4 regions of the Thalassotalea sp. G20_0 genome follow, and region 1 is predicted to be linked to each of the others. Evidence: predicted binding sites of a transcription regulator. Region 1 holds the regulator's gene; each other region holds the start of a gene.
What was found. The regulator LexA, encoded in region 1, represses DNA repair genes until DNA is damaged. The targets are predictions, from matches to a motif close to TACTGTATNNNNATACAGTA.
Positions count from the first base shown of each region.

Region 2: the regulator LexA is predicted to act here: its motif matches at 1,566-1,585, upstream of dinB (DNA polymerase IV).
Region 3: the regulator LexA is predicted to act here: its motif matches at 2,033-2,052, upstream of J7438_RS19740 (YebG family protein).
Region 4: the regulator LexA is predicted to act here: its motif matches at 1,453-1,472, upstream of recN (DNA repair protein RecN).

Region 1 is NZ_JAGHQV010000035.1:7,721-11,405, reverse strand. It holds gene nagZ (beta-N-acetylhexosaminidase) at 1-117, opposite strand, end outside; gene J7438_RS18375 (L,D-transpeptidase) at 145-627, opposite strand; gene J7438_RS18370 (TetR/AcrR family transcriptional regulator) at 662-1,291, opposite strand; gene lexA (transcriptional repressor LexA) at 1,438-2,034, shown strand; gene J7438_RS18360 (SulA-like leucine-rich domain-containing protein) at 2,095-2,526, shown strand; gene J7438_RS18355 (hypothetical protein) at 2,547-2,789, opposite strand; gene J7438_RS18350 (DUF6586 family protein) at 2,921-3,397, opposite strand; gene topA (type I DNA topoisomerase) at 3,677-3,685, opposite strand, start outside.
Region 2 is NZ_JAGHQV010000001.1:229,910-233,594, forward strand. It holds gene J7438_RS00885 (paraquat-inducible protein A) at 1-431, shown strand, start outside; gene dinB (DNA polymerase IV) at 415-1,542, opposite strand; gene J7438_RS00895 (lysophospholipid acyltransferase family protein) at 1,789-2,448, shown strand; gene J7438_RS00900 (hypothetical protein) at 2,539-3,267, opposite strand; gene J7438_RS00905 (response regulator) at 3,436-3,685, shown strand, end outside.
Region 3 is NZ_JAGHQV010000042.1:5,168-8,852, reverse strand. It holds gene J7438_RS19745 (hypothetical protein) at 1-1,928, shown strand, start outside; gene J7438_RS19740 (YebG family protein) at 2,080-2,373, shown strand; gene J7438_RS19735 (valine--tRNA ligase) at 2,627-3,685, shown strand, end outside.
Region 4 is NZ_JAGHQV010000004.1:154,074-157,758, forward strand. It holds gene dnaK (molecular chaperone DnaK) at 1-301, opposite strand, end outside; gene grpE (nucleotide exchange factor GrpE) at 492-1,106, opposite strand; gene recN (DNA repair protein RecN) at 1,506-3,215, shown strand; gene J7438_RS03595 (DUF2158 domain-containing protein) at 3,279-3,593, opposite strand; gene J7438_RS03600 (DUF2158 domain-containing protein) at 3,681-3,685, opposite strand, start outside.

The DNA of each region.
Region 1 (3,685 bases):
GGAAAAAAGGACAATACCCGCAACACCGGGCAGGGAAAGCAGCTGGTGTTCTTCGGCGGTCAGCTGCGTTCCCTCAAGATCAATCAAAAGAACACCACGGTTCAGGCCTGTTGGCACAACTATATCCTCTAAAAAAAAACGGTATCAGCTAAGCAGTATATCGATCCTGGTACCGGTATCTACACGGTCAAACAGATCGATAATATCTTCCCCGTGCATTCGGATACATCCCCGCGAGCCGGGTTCTCCCATCACTGCCGTATCCGGCGAACCGTGGATATAGATATAGCGACGCATGGTATCAACATTACCCAGCCGGTTATATCCGGGCTCCAGGCCACTGAGCCATAAAATTCTGGTTAAAATCCAGTCCTTTCTTTCAGGGTACTGCTGGCAAAGCCCGGGGGAATAAATCTCACCGGTAAAGCGACGTCCGACAAATACTGAATTAGCCGGCAGACCGGCACCAATTTTCGCCCGGATAACATGCTGCCCAAGAGGTGTTTGCCAGCTCCCTTCCTGCTGCCCGGTTCCCTTGCTGGCAGTAGACACAGAATAAACACGGCGCTTGCCGTCCTCCTCGTGCAGCACCATTTCCTGACTGGCAATATGAACAGTAAGATGCATCGGTAAATCAAACTCTGTATGGTTAAATGATCCGTCAGGTGTGCGATCTGAGACCTGCCGCCATGAAAGGCACCATCTTTCTCATGATATCTTCCAGTTCAGTCCTGACCCCATAATCGCTTTCCGCAATAGCCCTCAGCGCATCCGCTCCTGAAAGGGTAAACACAGCGGAACCCAGAATAAAATAGACTCGCCAGAACAGGTCATTCAGTGGCAACTCAGGACACGCTTTTACCAGCAGCTCCAGATAAGCCTGGAATACTTCCCCATAAACGTCGCGCAAATATTTCTTCAGATGCCCCTGGCCCTGTGTGTAGGCCAGGCCAATCATCCTCATACAAACAGAGAGATCTTCAGGGCTGCGGGGTTTAACCGCCATGATCTGATCCACCAGTAAATGAAGTATTTCTTCCAGATCAATAACGTCATTATTATCCTGATATCGCACAAGAGCCCCGGAAAGATTGCTGACAAAAGGGTCAAGAAAACGGGAAAAGACCGCCTGGATCAGGGATTTTTTGGAGCCGAAATGATAATTAACAGCGGCCAGGTTAACACCCGCCTGACTGGTAATTGAACGCAGCGAGGTCTCTGCGAACCCATGCTCAGCAAATAACTTCTCTGCAGCGTCCAGAATCCTGTCTACTGTCGCTGACTGTGACATGCCTGTAAAACCTCCAATGTAAACATTTGTTTAAAACTAACGTTTGCCAACTGAAACATCAAGTTAGATTAATAAGGCAGGGGTGGTTGCAGACAGCAAAATACTGTATATAATTACATGTACTGTATAAAAACACAGATTTAATCATGTATAAATTGACCAAGCGCCAGACTGAGATCCTTGAACTGATCAAATCTCATGTAGAAGAGACCGGTTTCCCCCCCACCCGTGCAGAAATCGCACAGACCTTCGGTTTCCGATCACCCAATGCAGCAGAAGAACACCTCAGAGCCCTTGCCCGCAAGGGAGCTATCGAGATCACCCCCGGCACCTCAAGGGGTATCCGAATCCCCGGCACCGAATCTTCCGGCCTGCCTATTGTAGGACAGGTTGCTGCAGGAAGCCCCATTCTTGCCCAGGAACATATTGAGGACCACCTGTCCATCAACCCTGATTTCTTTTCCCCCAAAGCAGACTTCATGCTTCGGGTAAAAGGAATGAGCATGAAGGATATCGGTATTCTTGACGGGGACCTTCTGGCGGTCCATAAAACATCAACGGCAGCCAATGGCCAGATTGTCGTTGCCAGAATTGACGACGAAGTAACGGTCAAACGTTTTGAACAGGTTAAAAACAGAATTTACCTGCACCCGGAAAACAAAGAATTCAAGACAATCGAAGTAGACCTCAGCGTTGATACCTTTGCTATCGAAGGACTGAGTGTGGGGGTTATCAGGAACTAGGAGGCTATTCTCGGACAGCCTCCCCGACCCTGAGACAATCTCTGATGTAGAGGACCTGACATGCAAGCATTAACACCATCATCCAGTCAGAACGGCAACGCTCCCTGCATTGACAGTGAACCTGTCAGCTTTATTGATGAACTGATTCTCTCAGGCCCGCCCTGGCAATCAGGACGCTTTCTGAAGACTGTTCTGTATGAGTTGGCTAACGACCAGGATCAACGCTGGCTTACCCTGATACTGTCCAGTGAACAGGCAAAAAACACCATAAACTGGCTGAAGTCATCGGGAATCAGCAGACAGCGCCTTCAGGTTCTCAACCCATCTGCTGAGGCAGACCCACTGAAACTCACTCGCAAGGCACTGGCCTCAGGCACCAGCCACACCGTGGTCAGCTGGATCGAGCAGATCGATAGCATCACACTCTCTGAACTCGAGACCGCCGCTCGCTCAGGTCGATGTCAGGGACTGGCAATCAGGAACAGAGGATAACTGGAGGGTTTGTATGACAGTTAATGAAGAACCCGGTTTTCAGGGATGTATTCTCCAGCGTCAGCTTCTGTTTTACGCCCCACTTCCGCTATGCAGGCATCCAGCATAGCCTTGGCTACCTCCACCTGATCTCCCTGGAGAAAGTCAAGCAACTCCCGGGAGAATGACATGGTAACCAGAGGCTCAGCGTTCTCCTCATCACTGCGACGCAAAACGATTTCGCCGGAAGGCAGTTCAACAATTTCAAGAAACGACGCTGACATAAATAGTGACACCGGGATTTTAGGGTTAGCGGTTAAGCATTGTGCATTAGCCAGCAGAGGCTTTCAAGATATCAGCCATCAACAATAGCTGAATACGGCTGGCAATGAACAAACCTGAAAACATCAGAAACCTACCATTCCAGGCTGAAGTTCCGGCTGTAAGTGACCAGCTCCTTCAGCGACTCAAGCACAGCAAGAAAGCCTTCTGACTGATCAAACCGCACACTATTGGCATTAAACAGAGGAATTTCATTCAGTTCAACACTTTTGCGCTGTATAGGCATGGCACAGTCCTGATGACTTTTTAATAACGCCGACAACCATGAATCATGTTGCTCAAGACGTTCAATGTACTGCAACTCAGTAGACACCTCTCCCTTATGATGAACACTGTTCATTGCCTCATCAAGAGAGGGTAGTTGATTTACCGGCAAACGGTAATTCGTCATAATTTCAGCCAGTAACGAGCGGTAAGCCTGAACCATTGCATTCAGACAGGCCTCACGAAATGCCGGCTTGGCAAGATCATCTGCATCTTCCCAGGCATCCAGCAATAAACGGGCGTGAAAGAGCATTTTATTGGTATATCCCTGCCAATTGTTTGTCATAACCAACTCCATCAATCTTTCGGGAACAACTCGTGTTTTGTCGAGCTAAGGAGTTGTCGCTTAAAAACTTCCTCATTTTGCCACGGAGGCACAGAGTCACAGAGGAAAAGATTTTTTTCTTTTCTCCGTGCCTCCGTGTCTCTGTGGCAAGTTTTTTCTTTGCTGGATAATATCCGAAATGTGGAAGTTATCTCGGGACAGTTCCTAAAAGTTACTAACTGCCATAATACAACAGGGCATAATAGCCCTGTCTCATGAACCCGGGAGGCTGAAATAAATCTAACCGGA
Region 2 (3,685 bases), on a different contig from region 1:
TTAATCGTCTGGATGTTAAAGGAACATCCACTGTTTATGAAAAGAAGCGTTCCATTCTCGGTACCGCTGGAGATCTCTGGAACAGTGGCTATTATTTTGTGGCAATACTGATTGTCACCTTCAGCCTGGTGATCCCGGTGACAAAACTGGGTTTCCTGTTGCTGGCTAATTTTGTCAGGGAAAACCAGAGACTGCTCAGGCTGAACAGTTTACTGGGCAAATGGTCCATGGCTGATGTGTTTGCCATTGGTGTGCTTATCGCCTTTCTGGCGGCCAATGCCACAACTGCTGGATATGTCGATTCCAGGCAGATTGTGCAATTTGATGCATCACTGCACTCTGGCTTTTATTGGTTCGTGGCTTATTGTCTGGTCAGTAATGTGATGGGACAGCTGGCAGAAATAAAACGGGAGACTATACCAGCCCCATGATTTTCTTTTCAAAAAGCTCCAGCTGCTCAAGCGCTCTTTCTTCACGGAGATCCACAAGCCTGACCCCTAAGCCAAGAAGCCTGACCGGGCGGCCTCCCCGCTCCCAGGCTCTTACCAGCAACTGAGTAAAATGTTCCATAACAGTTTCACCGGTTGTCGGCAGACTCTCCTCAAGGGTGGTCTGGGTAAAATCAGCAAACTTCACCTTAACAAAGTGCTTATGCACCTCGTATTCCTTTTCAATACGCTGGTAACGTTCCTGAAGTTCTTCAAGCAACGGGATAACCTGTGCAGTAATATCCGCAAGCCCCACCAGGTCTTTATCATAAGTATGCTCAACAGAAAGGGACTTCCTGCGCCGACTGGTCTGCACCTCACGATCATCCCGCCCCCGGGACAGCTCCCACAACCGTTCACCAAAACTGCCAAACCAGCGACTTAACTCAAGAATGGAATACTGGCGTAATTGCCCACAGGTATTGATGCCTTTTTTGTGCAATTTCCCGGCGGTCACCCGCCCTACCCCATGAATTTTTTTCACGGGCAGATCGAAAATAAAATCATCCGCCTGTTCCGGAGTGATCACAAAAAGGCCATTAGGTTTATTCCAGTCACTGGCAATCTTGGCCAGAAACTTATTCGTGGCAACGCCGGCAGAGACGGTGACATGCAATTGTTGAAAAATTTTCTGCCGGATTTCCTCGGCAATCAAGGTGGCACTGCCTTGACAAAGATGCGTTCCGGTGACATCGAGATAGGCCTCATCCAGGGACAAAGGTTCAATTAAATCAGTATATTGGCGAAAAATGGCATGAGCTTCAGAAGACGCGGCACGATAAACAGAAAAGCGGGGAGGAATGATCTTCAGCTCCGGGCAGAGTCTCATCGCCTGGGCCGAAGACATGGCTGAGTGCACACCAAATCGACGCGCCTCATAGTTACAAGTGGCAATCACCCCTCTACGATCCGGAGCCCCCCCGACAGCAACCGCCTTTCCTGACAACCTCGGATTATCACGTATTTCAATACTGGCAAAGAAGGCGTCAAAATCGATATGTATGATTTTTCTCTGGACCACCTTTTGCTCAAGAATGGCATTACTTTCCATCATGTTCCAATTAGCTCCGGGATAAGCACTGTATATACATACAGAATGCTTTTGGCAAGCAATTCCTTGCCTGTTAACCAGTCCCCAGATGGCTTTTTTGCAGCAGACTTCTTGCCACAAAAAAGGATCCTTTTGGTTAAGGCTGCATACATTCATTTTCTGTTATGAAGCTGTGCTCAAAGCGATCGCTCTTTTGATAGCTTTCAACACCGCTTCCTGTAAACGGGATAGCAAGGCACCCTCAGAACTATGCAAATCACAATTTTCAATACACCCATTGTCAGCCAGACCCTTTCTCTATTCGCAAAACTGTTTCTCAAAGTGATGGGCTGGAGGATTCAGGGCAGAGCCCCACGCCTGGCCAGGTACGTGCTTGTTGGTGCTCCCCATACCAGTAACTGGGACTTTGTCTATGGCATGGCGATTGGCCTTGCTACCGGTGTACAGTGTTACTGGGTGGGCAAACACACCCTGTTCTGGGGGCCGTTCAACTGGGTTATGCGCTGGATGGGAGGGATTCCGCTGGATCGAAATGGCAGATGCAGAAGAGGCAGCCTGGTAGAACAGGCGGTCTGTACTTTCAAGCAACACAGAAAGCTGGGCCTGGTTATATGCCCTGAAGGTACCCGGGCACGTGGCGAGCGGTGGCACACAGGCTTCTACCATATGGCAAAAAATGCCGGTATACCCATTGTACTTGCCTTTCTGGATTTCAAGGACAGAACCGGAGGATTTGGTCCTGTTATCGAGCCTGGGGAGGACATCGAAAAAGACCTTTCAGAAATACAGGCATTTTACTCAGACATTTATGGTAAACATCCGGAATGCTTTAGTCCGGTATCACCAAAATGCATAAAGCGCAACCTTCAGGGTCATCCCAGGCACCGACTTCATAATGCCTGTGATTAATTTTCGCCCTGCTGAGAATGGGTGTAGTGCTTTACAACAGGCGTTATTGAGCGCCTGTAAAGCAGCAGGGGAAACGAATGCCCTTTATCATCAGCCAACCAGATCCGCCAAATCCTTGATAGAAACCTGCCTGGCATTCACTTGAGCTGCAATTCGATCATGAAGAGTTAAAGGAGTTCTTTTAATGCCCGCAGCCCAATCATCAAATTTTTGCCATAAATAGTGCTGTGTACTGAGCTTGACTGAAAAATTTCCCGGACCATCGATAAAATGCTCGACATTTTTAGAGTTATTATTTTTAAAGTCATTGTAAATTAATGGGGACAATAAAGTGCCTGCTGCCAGACCGCCCAGGATGATATAAACAGGTTCCACAACCGCAACCATAAGCCCGAAACCCACAACATATCGACAAGCAAGGTCTGTAACCCGGTTATAGATAAAATTACTCAGTATGTTTGCTGGAGTAATCGTATATTCCAGGAACGACTTGGTGTTTTCTCTCCCCGAAAGATGATCCACAGCCTTCATAAAGGGCGCATAAACACAAAAGCCGAAAATTCCACCCACCAGGGCAGATGGGAGGGCAAAGACAGTATGGCCAAACATGCTACCAACCAGTTGTCCGAGCTGGGAAACTGCCGCAAGGGAAGAAACCGCAACCGTCTTGACCGTATTCCATCCTGGACTCTTTTCCCGGTCCTCTTTTAATTCAGCCAGGCTTTGAGCTTTTGATTCATAATCCTCAAAATACTCCTTAGTGTATTTACCCTGATCTACAGCAACTGGAACTGAAGAAAAATTGACCGAACCAACCATTTAGAGCCCTTATTTCAGTACTTATCCACTACATATGACCGCCTCAACAGAGAATAGTTCCATCATCTGAAATCGATTTACTTATACTTTAATAAACCTCTGAATCTTTGACGGGTTCACAGAGGTTATTTAATTGACCGATCAAACAGATAATGGCAATCTCAAAAAATGGACTACACAATAATAATTGCCGATGACCACCCCTTATTCCGGACTGCTCTCAAGTCCTCTGTTGGTCACGCGCTCAAGGAACCTGTGATCCACGAAGCTGGTTCAATCGCTGAACTGCAAATGCTTCTGGACAACAATGCCTCACCGGATCTGATCTTGCTGGACCTGCATATGCCAGGAGCGCACGGGCTGTCCGGGTTGATATTTCTCAGAGGGCAATATCCGGATGTTCCTGTTGTCATTGTTT
Region 3 (3,685 bases), on a different contig from region 1:
GCGGGTCAAGGATGGATCAGAAGGTTACTTCGGTTTTTTACCAGACGCTAAGCAGGCCAGAATCGGCGGTAATGCGAGCGTGCACAATGAATTATATGGTGGCCGCCTTTGCTCCATTTGAGTTCCTGAGCCTGGAAGATCTCAAGTGGTTGCCGTTGAACGGTTGTTCGGGAAGCGTCGTTGAATTTGACCGAATCTGCCGGGCGCTCAATCAGCAGCAACGGCAGAGCCGTCTTGAAGAGCTACTATGTGATTACCTTGGTTACCCTTTAAACCTTGATATCTTTGAGTCCCACCTACTCGCCCTGTTTCATTATGGAGCTTCCCTGAACAAAGATATTAAGGCCAGGGTTAAATGTAATCTGGACGATTGGTGCCGTGACGGTAGTAAGGTTATTGGTAATTTATCCGTGGCTGGGTTCATCCAATGGTTTGAAGGACTATGGGAGCAACGAAACAAGCATCCTTTCTACCTGAATTGGTCAGAGCATGTCCGACAGGCCAATCTGGAAATCGCGGATCTGAAACAATCGCTCGGTCTGGCGGACGATGCTTGCCCATTGGCGGCACCTGTGGAAACCGAGGTACCAGCGGCATTACAGTTTATGGTGGACGCGTTCAGCAAACCGCCCATCCTGCCTGATAATGTCGGCGATAATGAAAGCACCATCCTGAAGGTATTGCAGCATTATTACCGCCGTCCGGGACCGGAACGCGTGATCCAGAGCCTTGGCAGACATACCTTGCCAACCGTGTGGAAACCGCTGCACAGCTGCAGTCATGTCCTGCGGGCCAGGAATAATGGGCTCTGGTATATGGAATTGCTGAAAAAATTTCAGCTGCATTACCTGCGCCCGGAAGAAAAAGAACTCCTGGCGCTGGCGATTATCTACCATGATGCTGCTGCCGAAGATGTCGACAAATCAGCGGAAGAAAGAAAGTCAGCTGACTACTTCAAACGGGACCTGACCGGGCACTATCCTGAACCGCTGCTGAAGGATATGGCAAAGGCGATGGTCAGCAAGGAAAATGATGTCAATGGCGCATATGAGCAGAACCTGTCTGACTCCGTGCGCTGGTATCTGCGCATATTACGCTTTGCAGGTCGTATGGACATTATCCGTTGTTGCGGGGTTGGGGCTGATTTTCCCGGATTAGCGGTCGGGGGGTTTGACGCTACACGTCTTGACCTGCCGACGCAGTTGCCCTGGGATTTTACCTCCGGGCCTGGCAACGGGACTGAATTTCAACGGCATCTGGTAGCCGCCATGCACGGTGCGGCTGATCTGGCGCAAGTAACCGGGAAACCCAACGATCACCGCGAAAAAAAATATACCGAGGTCTACGGTCTGATTGACAATGGCTCAGAGATTTCTGAGCACTTTGAATGGACAACTGAGCCAGTGGAAAGAATGAACCGGTTTATTGATGACAATGTTCGGCGCACAATTGCTCAGGCCGCTGGAATTATTGTCTGTTCAGACCCCTACCACCAGGCTTGCAGGGCTGATCAGAGCAAAGGCATCACTTATGGCATTCATAACAGCTGGTATGATCTCCACCAGGTAGAGATTCCGGCCGACATGACGCTGCTGGAAAAGATGCAGTACAGGCATAACCCATCGCTGCTAAGCCCGTCAACACAACAGGCATTGGAGCAAGAGGTGCAGCGGCTGAAGAGCCAGGGAATACGAATGAATCCAGGGACCTTGACGCAGAAAACACTGGCTTCGTCGAAAGCGCAGAAAGTGCTGAAAGAACGAGGTATTGCCGTGGTTTGTGAGAAGCGTCCCTACTGTACCGACGATGACCGCCAGCTAGAGGCCGTAATGTTCGTGCCGAAGCAGATACCTGAACCCGCGCGTTCACAACCAGGAAATCAGCCTGAAAAGCCCACAGACCAAGGCTTTTCGTGTCAAATCCTCTGAACCCAAGGTCACAGTATACCTGGCAGGGCTGGCTACCAGAGTTTTAGACCTGACTTGAGCTGGAAATTGAATAGCTGATTCCCGGACAGCCTTCTGGACAAAATAACTGTATTTATATACAGTACAAAGAACCCATTACAGGAGGAAGCCCATGTCCATTACCCCCATGTGGCGAGTTGACCGGGACGGAAGCATGTTTACTGATAAGAAAGCCGCAGAAGAACACGACCGTATGCTGGAGCTGGCTGACGGTATCACGGGTATGCTGGAAGCCAATTTCAAGATCGATGAACAACTGGCGGAAGAGATCGGCCTGCTGCTGTCACGGAACAAGGATATTCTCGCCAAAGCTCTTAAAGGCAAGCCTGAAATCCTGCAGGAGGTCAAACTGGAGAGCGAACCTGCAGAAAACAACACCGTAGACATTCGTGAAGCGATTGCCTGATATTGATATAAGCCACAAAGGCGTGATGCTCATAGTGAAATATCCTTTGTGGTTACCAATATCATGAATACTTAAAATAACAGCTGATTCGGTACTTTCCATGGGCCAATAATGGCCAAAAAACCCGGCTGCCGCGATGAAGGTTCTTCCTGATCCAGCCCCACGGTGTATAATCACCGGTTTATCCAAACCCGGAGCCCCCTGCTCTTCAGGAGTTCCGGGAACAGTTGGAACCTCTACTGGAAAAGCAGTTATGGAAAAGACGTTCAACCCCCAAGCCATCGAACGCACGCTGTATCAAAACTGGGAAGAGAAAGGCTATTTTGCGCCGGCTTCTGACCAGCGCGGTGACCGCACGCCCTACTCCATTATGATCCCCCCTCCCAATGTCACCGGCAGCCTGCACATGGGCCATGCCTTCCAAGACTCCATTATGGATGCCCTGATCCGCTACCACCGGATGAAAGGCTGCAACACGCTCTGGCAGGTGGGTACTGATCATGCGGGTATCGCAACCCAGATGGTGGTTGAACGCAAGATCCTGGCTGAAGAAGGCAAAACCCGTCACGACTACGGACGTGAAGCCTTTACCGATAAAATCTGGGAGTGGAAGGAAGCGTCCGGCGGCACCATCACCCGTCAGCTTCGTCGCCTGGGGGCATCTGTTGATTGGGATACCGAGCGCTTCACCATGGACAAGGGCTTCTATGCCGCTGTTCAGGAGGTCTTTGTCCGCCTCTATGAAGACGACCTGATCTACCGGGGCAAGCGTCTGGTGAACTGGGATCCAAAACTGCACACCGCCATCTCCGATCTGGAAGTGGAAAACAAAGAAGTCAAAGGCAACATGTGGCATCTGCGCTATCCACTGGCGGATGGAGAGAAAACCGCAGAGGGCAAAGACTATATCGTGGTTGCCACCACCCGTCCGGAAACCATGCTGGGGGATACCGGTGTGGCGGTTAACCCGGAAGATGAGCGTTACCAGGCCCTGATCGGAAAAACGGTTATTCTGCCCCTGGTCAACCGTCGCATCCCGATTGTCGCTGATGAACACGCCGATATGGAAAAAGGCACCGGCTGCGTAAAAATCACCCCGGCCCACGACTTTAATGACCACGAAGTTGGCAAGCGCTGCAACCTGCCAATGATCAATGTTATGACCCTGAACGGCGATATCCGGCAGCAGGGAGAAGCCTACAATATTGACGGTACGGTTAATCAATCCATTGATACCGCTATTCCTGAAGCCTACCGGGGCATGGAGCGCTTTGCTGCCCGTAAGCAGATCGTCGCAGACCTGGATACCCTT
Region 4 (3,685 bases), on a different contig from region 1:
TGATTTTGTACGGCACCATCTTGATGTCTTTCTGAACAACGTCGTCTTTAAAGCGACGGCCGATCAGACGCTTGATGGCAAACAGGGTATTGTCAGGGTTGGTAACCGCCTGTCGCTTGGCTGGCTGGCCTACCAGAATCTCGCCGTCATCGGTGTAGGCGATGATGGAAGGCGTAGTCCGTGCGCCTTCGGCATTTTCGATGACTTTGGATTTATCGCCGTCCAGGATAGCCACACAGGAGTTGGTGGTACCCAGGTCAATACCAATAATCTTGCCTTTACTCATTTTGAGTCTCTCCATTGCCCATAATCAGGGCGGAAAACTTTGAAATCTTTGTTCGCTGCCCAATGGTTTCAACCGACGTTGAGTCTGGTGAAACAGCGTTTAGGTGGTGATTACCACGATCTTGGTTTGCTATATGGGAGCGGTCTTTCCTTTTTCAAGGGGCTCTTGCAAGATTCTCGATCAGCCTCCCGGAGCCCCTCTTTGGTTAAGCCGCTTTGGAAACCACCACCATGGCCGGGCGGATAACACGACCGTGCAATGTGTAGCCCTTTTGGAAGACATTCATCACGGTGTTGGGTTCCATATCCGGGTTGGGCACCATGGAGATAGCCTGATGGAAGTTCGGGTCGAACGGCTGGCCTTCAGGATTAACCTGCTCAACATTGAATTTTGCCAGGGCATCCAGCAGCTGTTTGAGGGTCAGGCGCATGCCTTCGAGCATGGTCTCGTGCTGACCTTCACCCTGTTCTGCGCTTTCAATGCCTTTTTCCAGGCTCTCGACCACAGGGATCAGTTCGTTAACGAACTTCTCCAGGGCAAATTTGTGCGCTTTTTCGACGTCCTGCTCTGCGCGGCGCTTGGTGTTCATGGCTTCGGCATGAGCGCGCAGAGCCTGGTCTTTAGCCTGGGCAAGCTGCTCTTCGAGTTCTTCAATGCGTTTGGCGCTATCGTCGTTGGCCTGCTCTTCGGCCTGATCTTCTGAATCAGCTGCTTCTTCCATAATCGGGTCAACAGCTGCTTCAGCGTCAGCAGAAATTTCAGTTTCGTTGGCTTCAGGTTGCTCAGCCTGATCTTCTGCTTTGGTGTTTTCTACAGTCATTCCAACGTTTCTCCGGATGTCAATCCAGCCTGAAATGCTGGCTGGAACGTGTCTTCGTGTTATGGGCCGTGGTGCTTCCGTAGGAGGCTGTCCGAGAATAGACTGCCCTACTGCGGTGGCAGCAAATTGGTCTAAAAATTCCGTTTTGTTCGGCAAATAGCCCCGCTATTCACCTCACAAAACGAAATTTTTATCCTCAATTTTCTGCCATCCTCGCTACGGGCGCTATTCTCGGACAGCCTCCTAGGGCCCCGGGGCAAAAGTAAATATTAAGTGATAGCCTAATATGGGGTTCATGGCAGCTTATTCAAGGGGAAATTTGCTTTACCAATTCGGGTTTTAAGTTTACTGTATAAATAAACAGTAACCCGATATGCGATTGGGATCGTGAGAGCTGCCATGCTGAACCAAATTTCCATCAGCAACTATGCCATCGTTGACCACCTTAACCTGGACATCAATCCCGGGATGACCGCCATCACCGGGGAAACCGGTGCCGGTAAATCCATTATGCTGGATGCCCTCGGGCTGGCCCTGGGAGGCCGGGCGGGCAGCGACTGTGTGCGTGATGGCGCTGATCGGGCCGATATCCGCGCCTGCTTTGACCTTCAGCGCATACCTGCCGCAAGAGAGTGGTTGCAGGAGCGAGATTATGACGGTGAGCATGCTGGCGGTTCTGAATCCCCGGCGAGCGAATGTATTCTGCGCCGGGTGGTTACCCGTGAAGGTCGCTCCCGGGGCTATATCAATGGCATCCCGGTCACACTTTCCGAGCTGAAGGGGCTGGGGGAGCTGTTAATCGATATTCACAGTCAGCATGCCCACCAATCATTGTTGAAAAAGAGCAATCATGCTGAGCTGCTGGATGAGTTTTCCGGCTCGCTGACGCTGTCCCGGGAAGTAGCGGGTATTGCCGCAGATTACCGCCAGACCTGTGCGCAGTTGCATACTTTACTGTCCGATCAGCAGGACCGGGTAGAGCGGGTTCAGTTGCTGAGTTATCAGTTGCATGAGCTGGAGCAGTTAAACCTACAGCCCGGGGAGGTTGAGCAGTTGGAGCAGGAGCATCGCCAGCAGTCCCAGGCCGGTGCAACCTTATCGGCCTGCCATCAGATCACCCGGGTTTGTACCAGTGACGATGGTGATAATTTGCTGCAGCAGCTCTCTTTCTGTCTGCACCGCCTCAGTGAACTGCAGGTTGAGCATGCGGCCATCAATAATTCTCTGGAGATGCTGTCATCCGCGCAGATTCAGGTGGAGGAAGCGGTTGGCGAGCTGAATCATTTTATTGATCACTTTGATGCCGATCCACAAAGGGCCCGGGAAATCGAAGACCGGCTCAGTGCTATTTTTGATCTGGCCCGCAAGCACCGTATCCAGCCGGAAGCGTTGCTGGAAAAACAACAACAGATCAGCGAAGAGCTGGAAAAAGTTCAGTGTCATGATGAACAGGTAGCCGACCTGGAATTGTCCCTGGAACAGCTGCAGAAAAAACACAATCAGTTAGCCGAAAAACTGTCTGCCAGACGCAGGGCCGCCGCACGAAAACTGGAGAAACAGGTGTCTGAGCGCATTGCCTTGCTGGGTATGCCCAAAGGTAAGTTCTGTGTTGAACTGGCAGATATTCCTGATCGCACGGTTGCCTCCCAGGGCTTTGAATCCATCGAGTTCCTGGTGACCACCAACCCGGGACAACCTCCGCGTCCCCTGGGCAAAGTGGCTTCCGGTGGAGAGCTTTCCCGTATCAGTCTGGCCATTCAGGTGATTATTGCGCAAACCGCGTCAACGCCAACGCTGGTGTTTGATGAGGTAGATGTCGGTATTGGCGGCGGCACAGCAGAAATCGTGGGCAGCATGTTGAGAGAAGTGGGTAAAAAAGGGCAGGTGCTGTGTGTTACCCATCAGCCCCAGGTGGCATCTCAGGCCCATCAACATCTGCACGTTAGTAAGAAAGTCAGTCGTAAAGCGTCCAGCACCCGTATTCTCGAGCTGGATGGTGAACATCGCGTACACGAAATTGCCCGAATGCTGGGGGGCGTTGAGCTGACAGCACCAACATTGAGTCATGCCCAGGAGATGCTGTTTCAGGCGCAGGTGCAAGCCGTGTAAATCCTTCCGGTAAAGTTGCTTTAAATGAATTAAAGCAACCTTACAGGTTTGGATGTACCAGAGTTAGTGGAAATTTTTACCTGGTTTGCTACTTTTTTTGTCAGCTTCATCATCTGATTCTGGTTCTGTCTCTGTCTCTGTCTCTGCATCTGCCTTAGCTTCGGTGTCGAGCTGAACCTTAATATCAATTTCAAAATCACCTTCAACCGGCTCAAGGGCTACGATTGGAAAGGTTGAATGTCTGAGTTTTTCATATTCGAACCACTCGCAGCAGTAACTATAAGTACCATCCTCCATCGGGTATTCATAGGTAACGCAAAGTACCGGGCCACCGGCTCTCAGGCGGACGAGTTGACCGATTTTTGCTCTTATTTCCATATCTTTGAATCCTTATGCAAGTTTGATAGTTTTTTTAATAGACATTGTTTAATCATATTAGTTCCATCGTTTGTTCTTGAATGAGTATTAGT